Regions from separate parts of the Clostridium sp. AM42-4 genome, predicted to be linked through region 2. Evidence: predicted binding sites of a transcription regulator. Region 2 holds the regulator's gene; the other holds the start of a gene.
The links. Region 2 encodes HrcA, which represses chaperone genes, less so after heat shock. Its sites were predicted from a motif close to TGTTAGCACTCNNNNNNNNNGAGTGCTAACA; they were not measured.
Positions count from the first base shown of each region.

Region 1 (6,485 bases), on a different contig from region 2:
GCAGCATCCGGGGTACCGGAATCGGCGTCGTGTTTCAGGAGCCGGGCGTATCGCTCGATCCTACCCGCAAAATCTGGCGGCAGTTTTACGATGCCATGCATGCACATGACAAAAGCGTGCGAAAAGCGGATGCGAGAAAGCAGGCAAAATTGCTTCTGGAACAAATGGAATTTTCAGATCCCGACCGGATTCTCGACAGCTGCCCGGTGCAGCTGTCTGGTGGTATGAATCAGCGGGTAGCTATCGCATTAGCGATGGTTCTAAAGCCAGATGTTCTTCTGGCTGACGAGCCGACCAGTGCACTGGATGTTACCGTACAGGCACAGGTGATTAAAGAACTGCTGGAGCTGCGCCGGCAATATAAAACGGCCATTCTTCTGATCACGCATAATATGGGAGTCGCTGCGAAGATGGCAGACCGGATCGTGGTGATGAAAGATGGGCAGATCGTGGAGTGCGGTACCAGGGAAGAGATTTTGAAACATCCGAAGCATCCGTACACCCGGGAACTGCTGGCAGCAGTTCCAAAACTTATGAAGACGGCAGGCGCATGTGGATAGTTTCTTTGGGCGCGCATTGGGATGCTGCCGGGCGTGTGTGCGTGGCCAGCAACACTTGCCAGCCAAGATTTACGGGTAAGGAAGACCATTGCCGTGCACGTGCGTGGCCAGCAACATGGACGATTCGGGAGGTGATAATTTTGCAGTCAGACATGCAGCCGATACTGGAAGTATCACATATCACAAAAACATTTCATGAGCATGGCGGCAGGCGGTTTTGTGCAGTCAACGACATTTCCCTTACTGTGAGACCGGGCGAGTGTGTTGGAATTGTCGGAGAGAGCGGTTCTGGAAAGTCGACTCTGGCACGCATTGTTACCCGCCTGGTCTTGCCGGACAGCGGTTCAGTAAAGCTGTGCGGAACGGAGCTGACTACAGCAAAGGGAGCTGCCCTGCGTGCGGCTTACCGGAACATAAAGATGATCTTTCAAGAGCCGAGAAGCTCGTTTGATCCGCGCTTAACACTGGGGGAAAGCATTTGCGAAGCCCTAAAGCCGGTCATGCCGGACAAAAAAGCACGCAGGGAAGAGGCTGGGCGGCTGCTTTGCAGTGTCAGCCTGGATGAAAGCTTTCTCGGCCTTTACCCGGGACAGGTCAGCGGCGGGGAATGCCAGCGTGCCGCGATCGCGCGGGCGCTTGCACAAACCCCAAAGCTTTTGATCTGTGATGAAGCGACCTCTGCGCTGGATGTGTCTGTGCAGGCGCAGATCATAGCGCTTTTGAATGAGATCCGGCAGAATCAGCAACTCTCAATTTTATTTATTTCTCACGATCTCGCACTGGTCAGCAGCTTTTGCGACCGGCTTTATGTTCTTTATAAGGGAAGGGTTGTAGAAGAAGGGGAGACTGCGCAGGTGATCCAAAACCCCAGACAGCCGTATACGAAAAAACTGATCGATTCGGTGCTGTCTGTGTAATGGCAATAACGGTGTAAATTAATAGGGCAGAAAGTGTAGGAATTGCTAATTACCTGCGTATTCATTTCGAATTGCAGGAATGGAAGATATTAGAAAAGGAAGATATCCGAAGATATTTACAGAAAGGAAATTTTGTAATGTTAACACAGGAACAGATCAACAAAGACTGGACCGTCCGGTCTGATAATTATAACAATTATGTTGAGGAGGAATTTGCCACGGACCGTCCGAAAAAATGGCTGGAACTGATTGAGTCCCAGGCACCGGACAGCCGTCCGCTCCGGATTCTGGATGCCGGATGCGGTCCGGGCTTTTTTTCTGTCCTGTTATCAAAGGCCGGACACCAGGTGACGGGCATTGACGGTTCCGAAGGAATGCTGGAGCACGCCAGAAAAAATGCGGAACATTACAGGGTATCACCGGAGCTTTTGAAGGGAGATTTCGGTGCCCTGCCATTTCCAGACGATACCTTTGATCTGGTGGTCAGCCGGAATGTGACCCACATCATAAGAGAGCATCTGAAGGTATACGGGGAGTGGCTGCGGGTCTTAAAACCGGGCGGCGTGCTCCTGATCTTCGATGCCAACTGGCATCTGCCGTATCAGCTGGGACCGGTGCGGGACGAGGCGATCCGCCGCGAGCGCGAAGGTCTGGAAAAATACGGAAGGGGCTATACCCATGACGGTTCCTACGAATACATCGACAGTGAACTGGAGCCGGAAAATTACCGGGTATTCGGAAACGCGCAGCGCCCGGATTTCGACATGGGCGTGCTCAGACAGCTCCCGTGTACCGATATCTCCTTTGTGCGGGATGTCACGAAAGAACTCTGGAGCGAACGCGAGAAGTTCTTTTACGCCGCAACACCGCTGTATATGCTGCGGGCGGTGAAAAAACGGACGAAATAGTGGGATATTTATTTGGAAAAGCGGAGAAAATTTCAACACAAAAGAAAGCGCTTTTGATCACGGGTGCATGACAGACGGGAAAAACATTTGCAATCCGGCAGTATGCGAAAAGCACAGGGAAAAATCTGGCTGAAAGAAGCCGGTGTGGCATTGCCGGTGTATTGTGCTTCGGAACCAGCATTGCGGCGTTCACAAAATCTTCACAAAAAAATTAGCACTCACCTCTTGACAGTGCTAATAATGCGTGCTATAGTACATGTAGAACAAAGGAAGGGGATACAGAGGGAACAAAGAAAGAGGTTCCCGGAGGTCTCTGAAAGATCCTGGTTCCAAAGAAACAAGGTTGAGCATAGATAGAAAAGGAGAGATGACTTATGTTAATGCCGAGTATTTTTGGTGAGGATATGTTTGATGACTTTATGAGAGATTTTCCATTCTTCGATGAGAATGCAGGTAATAAAATAGAGAAGAAACTTTACGGACGTCATGCAAAGAATATGATGAAGACCGATATCAAGGAACAGGAAGACGGCTACGAGCTGGAGATGGATCTTCCGGGATTCACAAAAGACGAGATTACCGCAGAGCTGAAAGATGGTTACTTAACCATCAGCGCATCCAAGGGACTTGATAAGGACGAGCAGGAGAAAGAAACCGGTAAGTATATCCGCCGTGAACGTTACGCGGGTGCGTGCCAGCGTTCCTTCTATGTAGGTGAAGATATCACCGAGCAGGACATTAAGGCAGAGTTCAAGCATGGTATCCTGAAACTGTTCGTTCCGAAGAAGGAAGCACAGCCGAAGGTAGAAAATAAAAAATACGTAGCCATTGAAGGCTAATACAAATGACTGAAACTTCCCCGGAAAACAGTAAGGCTGCCTGGCCGGGGAAGAAACCGCAGCCATAATTATAGAAGACTGAATTTGATAATAAGTAAATTTTAGATAGATAAAGGAGAGATGACTTATGTTAATGCCGAGTATTTTTGGTGAGGATATGTTTGATGAATTTATGAGAGGTTTCCCGTTCTTCGATAACAGCGCAGAGAACAACGTTGAGAAGAAACTATATGGTCACAACGCCAAGAACGTTATGAAAACCGATATCAAAGAGCTGGAAGGCGGCTATGAGCTGGAGATCGATCTTCCGGGATTCACGAAAGAGGAAGTCACCGCAGAACTGAAGGATGGCTATTTAACCATCAGTGCCGCTAAGGGACTTGATAAGGATGAGCAGGAGAAAGAAACCGGTAAGTATATCCGCCGTGAACGTTATGCCGGTGCGTGCCAGCGTTCCTTCTACGTTGGTGAAGATGTGACCGAGCAGGACATCAAGGCAGAGTTCAAGCATGGTATGCTGAAGCTGTTTGTTCCGAAGAAGGAAGCAAAACCGGCTGTAGAAACCAAGAAATATGTTACCATTGAAGGCTGATGCGTAAGCAGGCTGAGATGGCAGCAGAACCGCATGAGAGAAAGTGAATAAAAAGTCCACGGGCCAGTAAATGTGCTGGTCCGTGGACTTTTTGCGTGCTTGTAAAAGCCAGCGTCCGGTTGCTGTCCCATATCTGCATTTGGAATCTTAAGAAAAAAGTTTCCTTTCTTCATAAAACGATGACAATTTGGACACAATTTTATTGTTCAATAGGAGTGGCTGTAGAGATAGACACAGTTACAGATCGCATATGCATCAGCAGCCGGAAATGTTTTCAGATCGAGGAAAAACAGATTCCGTCTGCTGAAAAAAGAAAGGTTGGTTAAAATGAAAAAAAGAGCATTGATTATGATGAGTACCGCAATGGTCATGGTATTTGCAGCAGCTTGTTCTTCAAAAAATACCCCGTCTGCTACAGCAGGTGAGACAACGGCTGCAGTGGCAGAGACAACACAGCAGGAGACCACAAAGGCAGAAAGCACAGCCGCTGCTGAGAGTCTGAACACAGATGAAGCAAAGGATTCAGAGGAATCTAAGGCAGATTCTGCCGCAGATCAGGAAGAAGCAAGCATGACAGGCACGATCAGCGATATCAAGGATTTCATGTTTACCATCACATTTGATGGTCAGGATTACGGCTTCAGCTTTGATCAGAATGAGAAGCCACAGGGGTTAGACAGTGTGAAGGATGGTGATACCGTGATGGTAACCTATACCGGTACGGTAAATACCGTGGATGCCTTCACCGGAAAAATCCTTTCTGTTGAAAAAGTAGACTAAGAGGAAAACGTTTGGCAGGTCTGTACAGTGAATGTTCAGATCTGCCAAATAACATTATATGCTTCAGGAAGCACTGTAGGAATCTACCGTAATGGTATAGCAGCTGCTTCCTTTTTTTATTACCGTTCCGTCCCTCTTTTTGATGGTGACGTTTGCACTGCCCTCACCGCCGTTGCTTCCGCTCTTGCCCCAGCCGCGTTTGTTGGCATTTCCGGTGCATTTTAAGAAGAAGTCATTGAATCAACTGTACGAGTGCGAAAAAAAATGGTATGATGCAAGAAAGCAGAAAAACGGGCTGACTGGACTGGAGGACCGGATATGCTGACTGGACTCCGGAGCAGATTATTATCTGACCAAGCCCTTTGAAAATGAGGAGCTGCTGCTATCCAAGGTCTGGGGCTACGATGCGGGTGTAGGAGAGAGGGAAAACAGCTTTATCGTTGAGTTTTAAGGATAATAGAGTAATGATCAGACAAAATCTCATATAAAGGGGGAACCAATCATGGCAGATTATATTATGGCACTGGACGCGGGGACAACCAGCAACCGCTGTATTCTTTTCAATAAAAAGGGCGAGATCTGCAGCATGGCGCAGCGGGAATTTCACCAGTATTTTCCACAACCTGGCTGGGTGGAGCATGACGCGGATGAGATCTGGGCCAGCATGCTGGGAGTGGCCGTGGAGGCTATGAGCCGCATTGGCGCAGAAGCAGCAGACATTGCGGCGATCGGTATCACCAATCAGAGAGAAACCACCATTGTATGGGATAAGGAGACCGGTGAACCCATTGCCCACGCCATTGTCTGGCAGTGCCGCCGTACCGCAGCCTACTGCGATTCCCTGAAGGAACAGGGCTATATGGACAGCTTCCGGAAGAAAACGGGACTTGTCATTGACGCGTATTTTTCCGCTACCAAGATCAAATGGCTGTTAGACCATGTGCCGGGAGCAAGGGAGCGGGCGGAGAAGGGTGAGCTTTTGTTTGGCACAGTGGAAACCTGGCTGATCTGGAAGCTGACCAAGGGCGCGGTACATGTAACCGATTACTCCAATGCTTCCCGCACGATGCTGTTCAATATCAATACTCTGCAGTGGGATGATGAAATCTTAAAGATCCTGGATATTCCGAAATGCATGCTGCCGGAGCCGAAGCCGTCAAGCTGCGTATACGGGGAGACAGAGCCTTCTTATCTGGGCGGAGCCATTCCTATTGCCGGGGCAGCGGGAGACCAGCAGGCGGCGCTGTTCGGTCAGACCTGTTTTGAGGCGGGTGAAGCGAAGAATACCTATGGAACAGGCTGTTTCCTGCTCATGAATACCGGAGAAAAGCCGGTATTCTCCCGAAATGGGCTGGTCACCACCATTGCCTGGGGACTGGACGGAAGGGTGAATTATGCGCTGGAGGGTTCCATCTTCGTAGCCGGGGCGGCGGTCCAGTGGCTGCGGGATGAGCTGCGGCTGATCGATTCGGCAGAGGATTCCGAGTATATGGCAAAAAAAGTGAAGGATACCAACGGCTGCTACGTGGTTCCGGCCTTCACCGGCCTTGGGGCGCCGCATTGGGATCAGTACGCCAGAGGAACTATTGTGGGTATTACCCGGGGCGTGAACAAATACCACATCATCCGGGCCACGCTGGAGTCTATCGCCTACCAGGTACACGACGTACTGGTGGCCATGAAAGCGGATTCCGGTATTGACCTGACTTCCCTGAAGGTAGATGGCGGAGCCAGTGCCAACAATTTCCTGATGCAGACCCAGGCAGACTTCATCCAGGCACCGGTCAGACGCCCGGCCTGTGTGGAAACAACAGCCATGGGTGCGGCCTATCTGGCAGGTCTGGCCGTCGGTTACTGGAAGAATCAGGAGGAAGTTAAGGAAAATCAGG
Region 1 covers NZ_QUIK01000001.1:319,460-325,944, reverse strand. The annotation lists gene DW922_RS01360 (ABC transporter ATP-binding protein) at 1-560, shown strand, start outside; gene DW922_RS01355 (ABC transporter ATP-binding protein) at 701-1,477, shown strand; gene DW922_RS01350 (class I SAM-dependent methyltransferase) at 1,615-2,385, shown strand; gene DW922_RS01345 (Hsp20/alpha crystallin family protein) at 2,760-3,224, shown strand; gene DW922_RS01340 (Hsp20/alpha crystallin family protein) at 3,352-3,816, shown strand; gene DW922_RS01335 (hypothetical protein) at 4,165-4,596, shown strand; gene glpK (glycerol kinase GlpK) at 5,099-6,485, shown strand, end outside.
Region 1: the regulator HrcA is predicted to act here: its motif matches at 2,595-2,625, upstream of DW922_RS01345 (Hsp20/alpha crystallin family protein).

Region 2 (10,204 bases):
TAATCATCGCTGACTCCGCAAAACCGTATTCTGTTCTTGGCATATGTCCCGATATCATTATCTGGAAGCTTGGAAATAATACCTGTACGCAGTCCTAAAAGAGAGACTCCCGATACTACGTTTAACTCAGCACCACCAACCTGCTTCTGAAAGTTTTCCCCGCGCATCAGCCGCTCATTACTGGGCGGTGATAAACGCAGTAACACTTCACCAAGAGATAATAAATCAAATTCCTTTTCCATCATTCCGTCTCCTTCGCTATCAGGCCCTTTGAGAGCGTGTTATCTCTGGACGCGACCTGAAGCGTCTCCTCCTGCAAGCTTCTGTACTTCCTCCATGGAAACCATGTTGAAATCTCCCTCAATGGAATGCTTCAGGCAGGATGCTGCGACTGCAAATTCGATCACGCTCTGAGAATCGTAACCATTTAATAATGCACAGATCAGGCCGCCGCCGAAGCTGTCACCACCACCTACGCGGTCAACAATGTGCATTTTATATTTCTTGCTGAAGAAATAGTCTGTGCCATCATATAACATGGCAGACCAGTTATTATCATTTGCAGAAAGAGACTCACGCAGTGTAATTGCAATTTTTTCAAAACCAAAACGATCAGCAAGCTGCTTTGCCACGTCCTTATAGCCTTCATGGTTTACTGCACCTTTGGTGACATCTGTATCTGCTGCCTTGATACCGAATACATCCGCAGCATCCTCCTCATTTGCAATACATACATCTACATATTTGCACAGCTCGGCCATAACCTCTCCGGCCTTTTCCTTAGACCATAACTTATTTCTGTAATTCAGGTCACAGGAAATCTTTACGCCTGCTGCCTTTGCTGCTTTACAAGCATCCAGGCAGATAGCTGCAACTTCATCATTCAGTGCCGGGGTGATACCTGTAAAATGGAACCACTCTGCACCTGCGAAAATTTCATCCCAGTTAAAGTCAGCTTGAGATGCAGTGGCCATGGAAGATCCTGCGCGGTCATAAATCACCTTGGAAGGTCGCTGTGATGCACCTTTTTCCAGGAAATAAATACCTACACGGTCTCCGCCACGAGCAATGTAAGAGGTATCTACCCCGTATTTCCGGAGTGCGTTCACCGCAGCCTGTCCGATCTCATGAGCCGGAAGCTTTGTAACAAATTTTGCATCGAAGCCATAATTTGCCATTGATACTGCTACATTTGCCTCGCCGCCACCATAGGTTGCCCCGAATGTGTCTGCCTGTACAAAACGATAGTATCCTTCCGGAGCCAGTCTTAACATAATTTCCCCAAGTGTAATTACCTTCTTAGCCATTTCTTAATTCCCCCTGCTTTCTTTTACGATTTCTACTGCTTCCTTTACTAATTCCTGAATTTTGTCAAACTGTCCGGATTTTACCAGATCACCTTTTACCATCCAGCTTCCGCCACAGGCAAAAATCTTATCACAAGCCAGATAATCTCTTACATTCTTTGCATTGATACCACCAGTCGGCATGAACTTCATACCAACATATGGTGCTGCGATGGCCTTGATATAGTTCAGACCACCAGCCTGCTCAGCCGGGAAAAATTTTACAACCTCGAGACCGTTCTCAATGGCCTGCTCTACATCACTCGGGTTTGCGCAGCCTGGTGTGATGATAATTCCCTTTTCAACACAATATTTTACAACCTTCGGATTCAGGCCCGGGCTAACAATAAATTTTGCACCTGCAGCAACCGCTCGGTCCACCTGTTCTGTGGTGAGAACTGTACCTGCGCCAACTAACATATCTGGATATTTCTCCGTCATGATGCGGATGGATTCTTCTGCTGCATCGGTACGGAAGGTTATCTCTGCACACGGAAGACCACCCTGACAAAGTGCTTCTGCAAGAGGTGCTGCATCCTTTGCATCGTCTAAAACGACTACCGGTACAATTCCGATTTTCTGGATCTGTTCTAATACTTCATTCATATTTTCCTCTCCTTTTGTTCCGTATTATGGAACTGCATTTCATATAGTGATACTTTATGATTTGATTATACCGATTTTGCCTTAGATGTCAACTGTGATACCTGCTTAATTTTTTATATTTTTATTGTGCATAATCCACAGTTGCGCAGTCTTTCCCCCTATGGTAAAATTAGTTTCATATAATGAAACCATATTTCGCAATGCCAATAGAAAGGGGCTATAACACCATGGAAAACACACTGGAAAACAAAAACCCAATTCAGGTAGCAGACCGGTTATTTCAGGCTATGGAGCTTCTGGCCGCCAATGGTCCCATGGGACTTATGGAAATCAGCCTTCAGCTCTCCCTGAACAAAAGTACTGTACACCGCATTTTAAATTCTTTAATCTATATGGGATATGCCCGGCAGAACCCGGAAGACAACCGTTACGAATTAAGCTTTAAAATTGTTGGTCTCGCCAACCAGATGATGGAAAAAGTAGACATCGTGAAACTGGTTCGTCCCTATCTCCGCAGGCTTATGGAGGATACCGGAGAGACAGTTCATTTTGTTGAACGCGACAACACCGATGCTGTCTATATCGATAAAGTAGAATCCTATGCGAACTCTGTGCAGATGGTTTCCCGTATCGGCAGCCGTATCCCGCTCTACCGTTCCGGTGTCGGAAAAGCCATCGCAGCCTGTCTCCCGGAAGAAGAAGTGTTGCATTTATGGCAGAACAGCCAGATCATTGCCGTCACCCCCTACACCATCACCAATTATGAGGAATTCCGTCACTGTCTTCATGACGTTCATACACACGGTTATGCACTGGATAACGAAGAAAACGAACTAGGGGTTCGCTGTATTGCAGCCGCACTCCCGGACCATACAGGAACAGCCCGCTATGCATTCAGCATCTCGGCACCGGTCGGACGCATGGACAATCAGCGGATTCTGGAGCTGTCACACTTTGTACTCAATACAAAAAACGAATTAATGAAGCTGTTTTTTTAATCTGTTAGAAACCTCTAGCACCAGATACAAAAACAAAAAGAGACTATTTTGCAAAGAATCTTTTTTCTCTGCAGAATAGTCTCTTTTTTCGCACACGCTATGCGGATTTTTATCTTATTTATTTAAAAAGACCTTTTTTCTTATGCTTCGTTTCAGCCGGCATCTCTCCATGCATAACGGCATCGAAATTCCTCAATGCTTCCTTCTGTGCCTCCGTCAGACGCTCCGGCACCTGAACAACCAGAGTCACATAGTGATCGCCGCGGAGATTACGGTTACGTAAGGACGGTACGCCCTTGCCTTTTAAGCGGACACGGGTATCGGTCTGGGTTCCTGCCTTGACCTCGTACTCGACCTCTCCGTCTACCGTCTTGATGCGGATCGGACCGCCCAGGGCTGCTGTTGCGAAGGAGATCGGTACGGTGGAGAAGATGTTGACATCCTGACGCTTGAATACCGGATGCTGGGATACCACTGCCTCAACCAGGAGGTCTCCTCTCTCGCCGCCGTTTACACCAGGCTCACCGCCGCCTGCGCAGCGTACACTCTGCCCGTTGTCGATACCAGCCGGAATGGTAACCTTGAATTTTTTCTTCTTGGTGATATAACCAGTGCCATAGCAGTCAGAGCATTTCTCTTTGATGACTTTGCCCTTGCCGCCGCAGTCCGGACAGGTCTGGACATTCTGTACCTGACCGAAGAAGGACTGCTGGGTGTAGATGATCTTACCTTTACCGCCGCACTTCTTGCAGGTTTCCGGTGAAGTACCAGGCTTTGCGCCGGTACCGTGGCAGGTTGCACACTCTTCTTTATAGTTGATCTCAATTTCCTTCTCACAGCCAAACACTGCCTCCTCGAAGGTAATGCGAACTGCTGCCCTTACATTGGCACCGCGCATCGGACCGTTATACTGGCTGCCGCCACGGCTTCTTCCGCCGCCGAAGATATCTCCGAAGATATCTCCGAAGATGTCTCCCATGTCGGCTCCGTTGAAATCGAAACCACCGAATCCACCGGCACCGCCGCCTGCGCCGCCCTCGAATGCAGCATGACCGAACTGGTCATACTTTCTTCTCTTCTCCGGGTCACTTAACACGCTGTATGCCTCAGATGCTTCCTTGAACTTACGCTCGGCCTCGGCATCACCCGGATTTGCATCCGGGTGATACTTTTTTGCAAGGACACGATATGCTTTCTTTAATGCGGCCTCGTCGGCGTTCTTCGGAACGCCGAGGACCTCGTAATAATCTCTCTTAGTCTCTGCCATGACGCACTATCCTTTTATTATACTTCTTTGAAGTCACCGTCGATGACATCGTCGTTGTTTGCGCCTGCGTTGCCGCCTGCTGCGCCAGCTGCACCCTGTGCACCTGCTGCGCCCTGTGCGTTTGCGGCACCCTGGGCTGCCTCATAAACCTTGCTGAACAATGCCTGTGCGCTGTTCATCAGTTTCTCTTTGCCAGCCTTGATGTCCTCAACCTGAGCATCGGTCATGTTGTCGATCGGAGCACGGTTGATAGCTTCCTTCAGGGCATTTAAGTCAGCCTCTACAGCAGCCTTGTCGTTTGCGTCGATCTTATCGCCAACCTCGCTTAATGCCTTCTCGGTCTGGAATACCATAGCATCTGCGTCGTTTCTTGCATCGATTGCTTCTTTTCTCTTCTTATCCTGAGCCTCGAACTCAGCAGCCTCTTTGACTGCCTTATCGATATCAGCCTCAGACATGTTGGAACCGGAAGTAATGGTGATGTGCTGCTCTTTGCCGGTACCAAGATCCTTAGCGGATACATTTACAATACCGTTTGCATCGATATCGAAGGTAACCTCGATCTGCGGAACACCTCTTCTTGCCGGAAGAATGCCATCCAGACGGAACTGGCCCAGAGTCTTGTTGTCACGTGCGAACTCACGCTCACCCTGTACAACGTGGATATCTACTGCTTCCTGGTTATCAGCTGCGGTAGAGAAGATCTGGCTCTTCTTGGTCGGGATGGTGGTGTTTCTCTCGATCAGTCTGGTAGCGATACCGCCCATGGTCTCGATGGACAAAGACAGCGGGGTTACATCCAGAAGAAGGATATCACCTGCGCCTGCATCGCCTGCAAGCTTACCACCCTGGATAGCAGCACCGATTGCTACGCACTCATCCGGGTTAAGGGATTTATTCGGCTCTTTGCCGGTCATCTGTTTTACTTTCTCCTGAGCTGCCAGCATACGGGTGGAACCACCGACTAACAGAACCTTGCCAAGCTCAGCAGTGGTTACACCGCCATCTTTTAATGCATTCTGTACCGGGATTGCGGTTCTCTCGATGAGGTCGTGGGTCAGCTCGTCGAATTTTGCTCTGGTTAAGTTCATATCCAGATGCTTCGGGCCCTCTGCGGTTGCAGTGATGAACGGCAGGTTGATGTTGGTGGTGGTTGCGGTAGAAAGCTCTTTCTTTGCTTTCTCAGCAGCCTCTTTCAGTCTCTGCATCGCCATCTTATCTCCAGACAGGTCTACGCCCTCAGCCTTCTTGAACTCGTCAACCAGCCACTGGGTAATACGGTTATCGAAATCATCGCCGCCTAAGTGGGTATCGCCGTTGGTGGAAAGAACTTCGATAACGCCGTCACCGATCTCGATGAGGGATACATCGAAGGTACCGCCGCCTAAGTCGTATACCATGATCTTCTGCTCATTCTCGTTGTCCAGGCCATATGCCAGTGCAGCTGCGGTCGGCTCGTTGATGATACGCTTTACATCCAGGCCTGCGATCTTACCAGCATCCTTGGTTGCCTGACGCTGTGCATCGTTGAAATATGCCGGAACGGTGATAACTGCCTCGGTTACGCTCTCACCCAGATAAGCCTCTGCATCTGCTTTTAACTTCTGCAGGATCATAGCGGAGATTTCCTGAGGAGTATAGCTCTTACCGTCGATAGTTACTTTATAGTCGGTACCCATATGTCTCTTGATGGAAGCGATGGTTCTGTCTGCGTTGGTAACAGCCTGACGCTTTGCCGGCTCGCCGACCAGACGCTCACCGGTCTTGGTAAATGCTACAACAGACGGTGTGGTTCTGGAACCTTCCTGGTTCGGGATAACTACCGGTTTACCACCCTCCATAACTGCTACGCAGCTGTTTGTGGTTCCTAAGTCAATACCAATAATCTTACTCATAGTGATTTCCTCCTAATCTATACTGAAACAAAATTTTGTTAATACGCTTTGTTACGCACAGCCAGTTTAGTTTGCTACCTGGACCATGCTGTGACGTACCACGCTGCCGCGGTACTTGTAACCCTTCTGCAGCTCCATGGCGATCTCATTCTCGCCATACTTCTCGTCCTCCACATGCATCACTGCGTTGTGTAAGTTCGGGTCGAACTGCTGGCCTACTGCCTCGATCGTTTCCACTCCGGCATCTTCCAGGGTTTTTACGAACTGCTTGTAGATCTTTTCAACGCCTTCGGCGAAGGAAGAACCCTTCTCATCCTCCGGCACGGCTGCCAGGCCCCGCTCGAAGTTGTCGAGCACCGGAAGGATCTTCTCGATGATGTCCTTCGCTCCGACCTCGTACATGGCTGCCTTTTCTTTTTCCGTACGCTTACGGAAGTTATCGAATTCAGCCATCTGCCGTTTTAAGCGGTCCTGCAGGTCCTCGATCTGGGCATCCTTTGGATCCTTCTTTGCTGCTTTGGCATCCTTCTCATCTTCTTTTGTGTTGTTGTTTTCTTTGGTCTCGGTTTCCTTCTCTGCAGTTTTGTTTTCCTCTGTTCCTGCGGAAGTTTCGCCGTTATCTGCTTCGGCGTGCTCAGCTTCGAGGTTTTCGTTCTCCGCCGCTGCCGCGCCCTGCTTCATTTCTTTCTCTGTCTGGCTCATGGTGATTCACCTTTCTTTATGATCATCCGCTGCCGTCTTGGCAACTCTAATTTTCTTCGTTTTTAAATGTGGCATCCAGCTGCTTCATCAGATGCTTCAGCGTGCTGAGTACCTTTTCGTAATCCATCCGTTTCGGTCCGATGATACCGATGGTACCGCGGATTCCTTCGCCCAGTTCATAGTTGGCAGTGACCACGCTGCAGTCCTTCATGGTCTGGAGCGGTGTCTCATCTCCGATGTAAACCTGGATTCCATTGTTGTCCTCGGATTCATTTACATCTGTGATCAGCTCCTGAAGCTTATCTTTCTGTTCCAGGGTACTGATCAGCTGGCTTGCTTTCTCGCCGTCGCTCAGTTCCGGATACTTGAAGATGTTGGTCGCGCCGCTGGTGTAGATCTGAAGGTCTTCCTCGTCGGCCCGGATGGCTCCCGCCACTTCATTCAGCACCAGATCGATGATCTGGCTGTGGGCACCGGCCTGCTGTTTGAGCTTTGTGATCACATCTAAATTGATCTGCTCAATGGTGAGACCGTTCAGCGCGCTGTTCAGCAGAATGTTTAAGTTCAGGATTTCCTCCTGGCTGACCGGCTCCGGAATGTCCACCATGGCGTTCTTGATGAGGTTTCCTTCCACCACGATGACCACCAGCAGCTTGTTTTCTTCCATCTGGGAAAGCTGGATGAATTTCAGTTTGTTCTGATGGTACTGCGGTCCGCTGATCATGGCAGCGTAGTTGGTGTTGTTGGCAAGGAGCTGTGCCAGCTTCTTTAATACCAGTTCCACCCGGTCAACCCGCTTGATCATCAGACTCTTGACTTCGGTAACCTCCTGCTCCTTCTCCTGCATGATCTGGTCTACATAGAAGCGGTAGCCTTTATCGGAAGGAATACGCCCTGCCGAGGTGTGCGGCTGCTGAATGTACCCCATCTCCTCCAGGTCCGACATCTCGTTCCGGATGGTTGCGGAACTTAATTTCAGATCCGTGTATTTGGAAATGGTTCTGGAACCTACCGGCTCACCTGTTTCCAGATAAGTTTTGATGATGGCTTTTAATATCGTGACTTTACGATCATCCAGTTCCATTCTGCCGCCTCCTTTTCTTTATTAGCACTCGCCATTAAGGAGTGCTAACATTCTGTGATTAATATACTTTACCCTATGTCGTTTGTCAAGAGGTTTGGCGAAAAAAACTATGTTTTTTCTGTGATTTTTAGGGATAGTTCGTTTTTTCCTTGACAAATCAAAAAAATCATGTAAAATAGGGTCTTATCGTTCATATATTACAAATTTGTTACATATATTTATTTTGTGTGAATCAAATATTTCTTTTTTACGCATAACAGACTTTGCAGCCTAAGCTGCAGAAATACCAAATAAGATACAGGCAAAAACAAGCACGCCTGCACCCTGCGACCGAGATCGTCACTGTAACAAATTTGGAAAAAGGAAGGATTGATCTTATGTTAATGAACAAAAAATTTTTTGTAACACTACTGACTACTGCACTGTTTCTCATAAGCGGCACTTTCACTGCCCTGGCATCGGACTTAGATGGCTCCTTCGATGATTTTGAAGGAAATACCATTGTCGGCTGGGGCTGGGACTCCACGCAGCCAAACACTGCAGTTCCGGTCACTGTTACCATCACCAATAAAGAAACCGGCGAGCAGGTAAAGAGCTTCCACCAGACCGCCATCACCTACCGCTCCGATCTGGAGGAAAACGGAGTCGGAAACGGGCGCCACGGCTTCCGCATTGCCATGAACTGGGACACTCTCCCGGACGGAACCTATTTAATAGAAGGAAATGTAGACGGCAAAGCACTCTCCAACCCCAAAACCTATACTAAGGGGGAAGCTGCAAAAAATAATAAAGAAGAAAGCAATGCTTCCGGCGATGCCCATGACCATGAGCACACTGCAACCGGCTTAAAATCCCTTGGTTTCTTCCGCACCACCGGCTACTGCCCGTGCAAACAGTGCTCAGAAGGCTGGGGACGCCGCACCAGCACCGGCTCCATTGCAAAATCCAGCCACACCATCGCCGTAGACCCGCGCATCATTCCTTACGGAAGCAAGGTTATGATAGGCGGAGTCATCTACACCGCAGAGGACCGCGGAGGCGGTGTCAAAGGAAACCACGTCGATATCTTCTTCGACACCCACGCACAGACCCGCCAGCACGGAAAGCAGACGCAGGAAGTGTTCCTGGTGCTCGGATAAAATATAACAATATCACACAGTAACGAACGAGGGCCGAAAGGTTTCGTCCCCGCCATTCGGCGGGGACAGAACCTTCCGGCCCATTTGTGTTTACTGTGCGATATTGTTTACTTCAGCTGCTCTTTGTAGATCGCAATGACCTTCTTCATGGCTTCCTGTCCAGGAGCACCGATGGTGGTTCTCTTCTCTACGCAGGTCTTCATGCTAATAGCCTCGTAGACATCTTCCTCGAATACCGGGCTGATGGCCTTAAACTCCTCCAAGGTCATATCGTCCAGTGCAATGCCCTTGTCGATGCAGAACAGCACCAGCTGGCCTACAATGCCGTGTGCGTCACGGAACGGGACACCATGGTTTACCAGGTAATCAGCTGCGTCGGTTGCATTGGTGAAGCCATTCTTTGCACTTGCTTCCATAACTTCTTTATTAAAGGTCATGGTGGAGACCATACCGGTGAACAGTGCCAGACAGCCTTTTACGGTATCGATGGCATCGAAGGTCAGCTCTTTGTCTTCCTGCATGTCTTTGTCGTATGCTAACGGGATGCCCTTCATGGTGGTCAGAATAGACATCAGTGCGCCATACACACGGCCGGTCTTGCCGCGCACCAGCTCTGCGATATCCGGGTTTTTCTTCTGCGGCATGATGCTGCTTCCGGTGCTGTACGCATCGTCGATCTCCACAAAGCGGTATTCGTTGCTGTTCCAGATGATGATTTCCTCAGAGAAGCGGCTTAAATGCATGGCAATGGTGGAGAGGGCAGATAACAGCTCGATCACGTAATCACGGTCGGATACGGAATCCATGCTGTTTAAGGTCGGTCCGTCAAAGCCAAGCAGCTCAGCCGTGTAAGCGCGGTCCAGCGGGTAGGTGGTTCCTGCCAGTGCGCCGGAGCCCAGCGGGCAATAGTTCATGCGCTTGCGGATGTCGTGCAGGCGGCTTCTGTCTCTGGAGAACATCTCAAAATAAGCGCCCATATGGTGAGCCAGGGTAACAGGCTGTGCCTTCTGCAGATGGGTAAAGCCCGGCATATAGGTGTCGATGTTTTCTTCCATGATCTTTAACAGCTCTTTTAACAGATTTTTCACCAGAACGTCAATCTCATCGATCTCATCACGACAGTAAAGCTTCATGTCGAGTGCAACCTGGTCATTTCTGCTGCGTCCG
Region 2 covers NZ_QUIK01000011.1:122,960-133,163, forward strand. The annotation lists gene DW922_RS10530 (sugar kinase) at 1-245, opposite strand, end outside; gene DW922_RS10535 (sugar kinase) at 282-1,307, opposite strand; gene DW922_RS10540 (bifunctional 4-hydroxy-2-oxoglutarate aldolase/2-dehydro-3-deoxy-phosphogluconate aldolase) at 1,311-1,952, opposite strand; gene DW922_RS10545 (IclR family transcriptional regulator) at 2,180-2,950, shown strand; gene dnaJ (molecular chaperone DnaJ) at 3,069-4,217, opposite strand; gene dnaK (molecular chaperone DnaK) at 4,235-6,112, opposite strand; gene grpE (nucleotide exchange factor GrpE) at 6,179-6,814, opposite strand; gene hrcA (heat-inducible transcriptional repressor HrcA) at 6,861-7,898, opposite strand; gene DW922_RS18305 (3D domain-containing protein) at 8,276-9,037, shown strand; gene argH (argininosuccinate lyase) at 9,145-10,204, opposite strand, start outside.